One region of the Pseudoalteromonas sp. DL2-H2.2 genome, then DNA from elsewhere that is predicted to be linked to it. Evidence: riboswitches for the same ligand, from Rfam matches in the RefSeq annotation. Region 1 holds a riboswitch; the other holds the start of a gene.
What was found. Region 1 has a riboswitch for lysine ahead of dapA (4-hydroxy-tetrahydrodipicolinate synthase). Riboswitches for the same ligand answer to the same signal wherever they lie in the genome.
Positions count from the first base shown of each region.

Region 2: it holds a riboswitch for lysine, as region 1 does, so the genes downstream of both, lysC (lysine-sensitive aspartokinase 3) here and dapA (4-hydroxy-tetrahydrodipicolinate synthase) in region 1, are expected to answer to the same signal.

Region 1 covers NZ_JAKGBD010000005.1:81,494-84,917, forward strand. Annotated here, with positions in the region: gene L1285_RS10250 (PLP-dependent decarboxylase) at 1-12, opposite strand, end outside; gene L1285_RS10255 (2,3,4,5-tetrahydropyridine-2,6-dicarboxylate N-succinyltransferase) at 12-752, opposite strand; gene dapA (4-hydroxy-tetrahydrodipicolinate synthase) at 763-1,659, opposite strand; lysine riboswitch at 1,773-1,949, opposite strand; gene L1285_RS10265 (response regulator) at 2,123-3,424, shown strand, end outside.
Region 2 covers NZ_JAKGBD010000003.1:481,546-484,969, reverse strand. Annotated here, with positions in the region: gene lysC (lysine-sensitive aspartokinase 3) at 74-1,420, opposite strand; lysine riboswitch at 1,505-1,678, opposite strand; gene nhaD (sodium:proton antiporter NhaD) at 1,796-3,043, opposite strand; gene L1285_RS07825 (hypothetical protein) at 3,201-3,424, shown strand, end outside.

The DNA of each region.
Region 1 (3,424 bases):
CAAAGTGGTCATTAGCGCAGCACCTCTTCAAGTTCTAATGAGGCGTCACTTTGCTCGTCGCGGTATTTGACAATCAGCGCACAGGACATGCTCAGCCCTTGTGCTTTAGCCCAGTCACTGGAAGCCGGACGCGAACCGGGGATCACTATGGCAAATGGGGGAATGGCTTCGCCTTTTTCCAGCGTACGCTCATTCACACAGTCATAAACAGGGATACTGGCTGACAAGCGCACACCCGGTGCCAGCACCGCGCCTTGTTTTACCACTACGCCCTCTACCAGTACACAGCCTGCGCCGATGAACGCATCATCCTCAACCACCACCGGGCTGGCACCAACCGGCTCCAGTACGCCACCGATCTGTACAGCCGCACTGAGATGTACATTTTTACCAATTTGGGCGCAGGAGCCCACCAGCGCGTGACTGTCGACCATAGTACCGCTGTCGATATAGGCGCCGATGTTGACGTAGGCGGGTGGCATTATGATGGTGCCGGGGGCTACATACGCACCGCGGCGCACGCTGCTGCCTCCGGGCACCATACGAACCGCATCATCGGCGGAAAAACCGCGCGGCGCCAGGTTGTCTTTATCGACAAAGCCACCGGGATATTCGGTGTTTTGACCGGCACGAAAGGCAGCCAGAATACCTTCTTTAACTTCGACATTGGCATGCCAGTTACCGTGCTCGTCTTGACTTGCTGCACGTTGTGAACCGTTTTCTAAATTATCTAATAGTGTTGACCAGGTCATAGGGAGTCTCTTAATTCCAGGATAAAATCTGTTCGTTGGCGGCATGTAGTGCCGCGTGATTTGTCAGTTCCAAGTGTGTCAGTGGGGGCCTGAGGTGTGGCGTTGCCAGCTGGCCCTGCAAGTGCATCAGCGTTTTTACCGGGATGGGATTAGCGACGGCAAACAGGCTATGGATGGCATCGGCCCAGGTGGTAAACAGGTTGGGGCTGGTGCCACTCAATGCACGGCGAACAAACTCTGCGGTTTGGGCGGGCCAGGCATTGGCTGCCACAGAAACCAATCCGGCCGCACCGGCTTGTGCAAAATAGGGCATCAATGCGTCGTCACCACTGTAAATGGCCAAAGTAGGCAAGGCACGGCGAAAGGCCTCAAACGTGGCTATGTCGCCGCTGGCCTCTTTGAGTGCCCAAAGGTTGTCGTGGTGTGCCAGATTGGTCAGTACTTCGGGAGCGATTGCAACGGCGCTACGTCCGGGGACATTGTAGATCATGCAGGGCACCTTCGCGGCACTGAGCAAGGCGTCGAACCACTGCGTCTGACCCACTACTCCGGGCTTGGCATAAACGGGCGAGCCCAGTAGCAGGGCATCGATATTTTGGCTATTACAAAACTCAACCCACTCTAACTGGGCAGCCAGATTAATGCCGCCAACGGCCACCATGATTGGCACCTGTGGTGCGAGTGCGCAGACAAATTCGACGATTTTGCGTTGTTCGGCCAGGGTCAGGGCCAGGCCTTCTCCGGTGCTGCCAAGCAGCAAAATGCCATTATTGGCGTCGACCTGCTGTGCGACGAGCTGCTGTAAACTGTGATAATCGACCTGATCGCATGCGTCAAAGGGCGTGACCAAGGCCGTCCATAACGGGTAGTCAGATAACTGGTTAGATAACTGAACGTGTGATTTCATCTCTACCGAACTTCTTGCTGGTCCGGTAGTCAGGAAAGAGTCCCGCTCCGAACCGTTTAAAATTCGAAGAGCAATGGACTTAAAAAGAATAGGCCGCTGGCCATATTGTTTCTAAGACCAGAAGCTCTCCACCAAATGTGTTGGTGACAGTCGCTGGGATTCAACCCAGTCGCCCGAAGCATTACGTAAGCAAAACGCAGTGCTTCTCGGCGTTAATTCCCCTCTTTGAGTTTCGCGGGAGTTTGCTCTCCTCCACTCAAATACCTGAATAACGCACCTCTTCCAGCCCTAAGACGTCCACGCTTTTTGGCAGCATGGCCGTCTGGATAAAATAGGGTACGAGCGCATTGAAACATTTTGGCCGTCTGGGTGTCAAGTCACTGTCGGCAAAAGTTTGAAATTTAATCTAAACTGGAAAAGAGTCTGGCGCCTGGATGATTAGGCTCGCATATGGAGGGATGATTTGAACAATCTGGTTACGCGCTATCGCCTGAAATACCTGGTCGCGCTGGTGATTATGTTGCTGTTGCTGACAATGACAACCGGGCTGACTTTGTATCTGCTGGAACAGCAAAAACAGGCCGCCAGGGTAATTAATATTGCGGGTATGCAGCGTATGCTGTCGCAAAAAGCGGCGCTGCACCTGGAGTATGTGATCATCATGGGTGAGCAAAATGTGGCCGCAAACCGTCAGGCTCTGAGCAATGCATTGCAGCTATTGCAAAGTAACCATGACTTTTTGCTGATGCGCGATGGCGACGATTATGTACATCTGAATGAACAGCTGCATAGCTGGTATTTTGCCCAGCCAGGGGACTTAGATAATCAGTTAAAACAGTACATGGCGCTGTTATCAAACGCTGCTAAGCAGCCCAGTTTAAGTCAAATCCAGGAAATTCACACCCGTTCTCAGTTGTTGCTACAAGATTTGGATCATGCCGTATTGCTGTTCGAAGACTTTACCAATGGCAAGATAGAGCGGCTCAGAAACCTGCAACTGCTGATGTGGTTGCTGGGGCTTTTTCTGCTCCTGGCGGAGATTCAGTGGATCTTTTTTCCGATGGAGCGCAGTATCGCCAGCGCCATTGAGCGGTTGCAGCAAACACGCCAAAAAGCAGAGCATGCCAATCAAAGCCGGGCGATGTTTCTGGCCCGTGCCAGCCACGAGCTGCGCACGCCATTACAGGCGGTGCTGGGGTATTTGCATTTGTATCAGGAATCTCAGCGTGAGGGCTATCTGGCGCAGGCCAATAAGGCGGCCCAGCAATTAAAAGCCCTGATCGCGTCAGTGGAAGATTACAATCGGCTGTCTGACGAACAGCAACCAGAACTAAATTGCCACCCGGCTCGGCTAACCGACACGCTGGGGCAGCCAGTCGCCACTTATCGGTTGTTAGCCAGAGAGAAAGGCCTGGATTTTAGCTATCACTTTAACAGCCACAGCGAAAAAATCTTTGAATGCGATCATGAACGTCTGAGCTGGGTGATAGGCCAGTTACTTGATAATGCAGTGAAGTTTACCGAGCAGGGCGGCGTCAGTTTGTCTGCCCGGGTTGAACAGGTCAGCGCACAGGATGAAGAAGTGAACTGGCGTTTTTACTGTGAAATAGAAGACAGCGGACCGGGTTTTAATATTGCCCAGGTTAATGCACCGCCCACGGAAAACAATCCGAATGGGCACCACTTTCAGGGCTTGCAGCTGGGTCTGGCGCGCTGCAATCTGCTGCTGGCGATTATGTCTGGTGAGCTGGCGTTTGTTGCCCGT
Region 2 (3,424 bases), on a different contig from region 1:
AAAAATTTTGCTTTCAGAGCGAGTATTACCCGCTCCGGGTGATGTGTCCAGCCAGACTTAGCCTGCGTCTGGTTTATGCAGCTTCCAATAAGCGACTATGGATCACCTGAACCACGGCATCTGATTCACCCTGCTCAACGAGGAAGCACAAGTTATGGCGACTCGCCCCATGGCAGATCAAACGAATATTAAAATCTGCCAGTACCTGCATCAGGCTTGCTTCGCCATGGCGCAACTGAATTTCAGAGCCAATCATAGCCACCAGGGTCAGGTTGTTCTCTACACTTACCTGACAAAACTCACCCAGCTCATCCAGACACGCCTGCGCCAGCTCCGGGCGAGTGGCATTGGGGGCATTATCGAGTGTCAGCGCAACACTGATCTCCGAGGTAGTAACCAGGTCAACTGAAATATTGTGTGCACTTAAAATAGTGAAGATGCGTGCCAGAAAACCACTGGCTAGCAACATCTCTGGGCTTTTCAGGGTCAGCAAGATTTGGTTCTTGCGCTGTGTGACCGCGCGAATACCCGGCTCAGAGCGGTTGTTCTTTTCAATCCAGGTGCCACCGGCATGGGGATCTCTGCTCGAGCCAACAAACACCGAAATGCCACTGCGACTGGCTGGCAAGATAGTAGCCGGGTGCAATACTTTGGCACCAAAGGTGGCCATTTCGGCAGCCTCATCGAAACTCAGCCGGGCAATCGGCCGTGCTTTGTGGCAAAGACGCGGGTCGGTGCTGAAGATACCTACCACATCCGTCCAGATATGGACGCTTTGCGCGGCAATGGCCTCCGCCAGTAGTGCTGCACTGTAATCTGAACCACCCCGCCCTAATGTGGTGGTTTGACCCTGATTATCGCTACCAATGAAGCCCTGAGTCACCACTACCTGCTCAGAAAGCTGCGGTGTCAGGTGGGCCATGGCTGCGTCGCGCGTTGCAGCCACATCGGGTACGGCTTTACCAAACTGGCGGTCAGTTTTGAGCACCTGACGTACGTCAAAACGGCCGCTGGTAACGCCTAAGTCTCTGAGAACCTGAGTGAACAAATAGGAAGAAAAACGCTCACCAAAGCTCAGCATTTCGTCACATTGCTGTGCATCCAGTGCGGGTAACTGAGCCAGCGCATAAAAAGCCTCTTTTGTGTCGTTAAAGCCCGATTCCAGATCTGCATCGAGTGTCAGGCATGCCAGAATGTCCTGCTGGATCTCCATCACAGACTGAAACAACGCCTCGCGCTCAGCCGCATCGACTTTTTGCTGTGTCAGGGTCACCAGGTGATTGGTTACACCGGCACTGGCACTGACCACCACCACGCGAACATCGGGATTATCATGGACAATAGCGGCGCATCGCTGCATGGCTTCGAAGTTTGCAACACTGGTGCCGCCAAATTTAGCAACGACATACTGGGAATTCATTTTATCTCCTTGGGATCACACGCGGCGATCAACATCAATAAGGAGAACTTGGCAATAGGATGGACTAACCATAAAGAAATGACCTCTGCCAGAAGCTCTCCACCTGAAAACGGTGACAGTCCCGAGGATTCAACCTCCAGGACCGAAAAATCATGCCGACGTAGCATGGTTTTCCTCGGCGAGTACCTCCCTCACTGATGGTCACGGGTTATCGTCACCTCACATCAGCTACCTAAGCATCGCGCCTCTTCTGCTTATTTTGCCGGGATTTAACTGAATCCTGGCAAAATAAAAGCCCGCATTTTGAGCGGGCTTGAAAAAGGTATCTTTTAGACGTCTAGGTGTCAAGTATAAAATTGACCCTGTCATTAAAGATTAAATAAATTGCCCCATAAAAAAGGCACCGGCATAACCAGCCGTGTAGGCAATTAACAAATATAGGCTCATTCTTAAGTAGCTCGTAAAGGTTAGAGCCTTTACTTTACTCATTGCAATGATCCCCGCCGCCGAGCCGATGATCAGCATAGAGCCGCCCACGCCTGTCGCATAGGTAAAGGTCAGCCATTGCTGCGGGCTCATAACGATGTCAGCTTTGAGCAAAGCGGCCGTCAATGGTACGTTATCAACTGCGGCACTCATCAGGCCCACCAGATAGCTGGCGTACTGAGGGTCAACGAACTCATACAGCTGAGTGAACATGTTAAGGACACCCACCTCTTTCAGCGCGCCAACTAATAAAAGTACACCCACAAAGAACAGCAAAGTGTCGTACTCAATTTCACGAATATAATCGATGATCTTTTTATTGACGTCCTTTTTGCGCATCAGAAACTGGGCCATCAAAAACATCACCGACAGGCCACAGAGGAAAGTCAGCATGGGCGGGACCTGGTATTGTACGCTCAGATACAGCGTAGTCAGTACGGTCGTCATAAAGATCACCGCGATCGTAATGTCCGTTTTCTCTATCCGGCGCAGCGCTTGCTTTTCAAATACCAGCTGATCTTTCATTCCCATAGACAGCATGGTTGCCAGCAAGAGTACGCTGACAATGGAAGGCGCCACCAGCAATAACAAATCTGGGATCGTGACCTTACCTGCAAGGAAAATCATCAGAGTGGTCACATCACCTGTGATCAAAGACACGCCGCCTGAGTTAACACTGAAGATGATCAATGTGGCATACTTGATAAGCTTCTTCGGATCGAGTTTCAGCGACATCACCACCGCCAGCGAGATAAGCGTTGCGGTAATATTGTCAGAAATCGAAGAAAACAAGAAAGCAAAGCCACCTACCAGGAACATCATTTTGCGTTCACTGATCTGGGTTGGCATTACCCGATGGACGATGTTTTGAATAAAACCTTTAGAGTTCAGATAGGCAACAAAGGTCATCGCAGCCATCAGGAATAACCACAAGGTGGCGATTTCAAGAATGTTGTGATCGAGCTGATGTTGTATAGTTTCTGAGCTTTCGCCATGAAGTGGGGAGATAAATAGGATAATCCAACATAAAGTGCCAAAAAAAAGGGTCGTTTTGGCCTTGTTTACATGGATAATATCCTCTATAACGATAAGCACAAAAGCGACCGCTATCAGGGTTAGGATAATGGGCGTGACCATATGCGTAAACAACCTGTAATCAAAAGTAAAAATTGTGAAAGGTAACGTTTTCGGCGCGGAGTCTATCACTTAGCAGCACACTGTGCCACGAGTAGTTACACATTATGACAATTTTCTTACCTGATACCGTCACAAAATTGATACACACTGGAAAGCTATGATCCCAGCCAAAAAAGTATTAAATACGCTGAATGAACACTGGGGCGTCCTGGAGCTGCTTTTTAAACGCTTTAAGATGGCCGATTTCAGCCTCAAAGATGTACAAAACATCATCAAAATGAAAAACCCCAACTGGTCAAGTGAGCGCATCTATAAAGAAACCAACCGCTTGCTTAATCAGGAAATTATTATTCCTTTGGCCAAATCTTCGCAGCTCGAAAT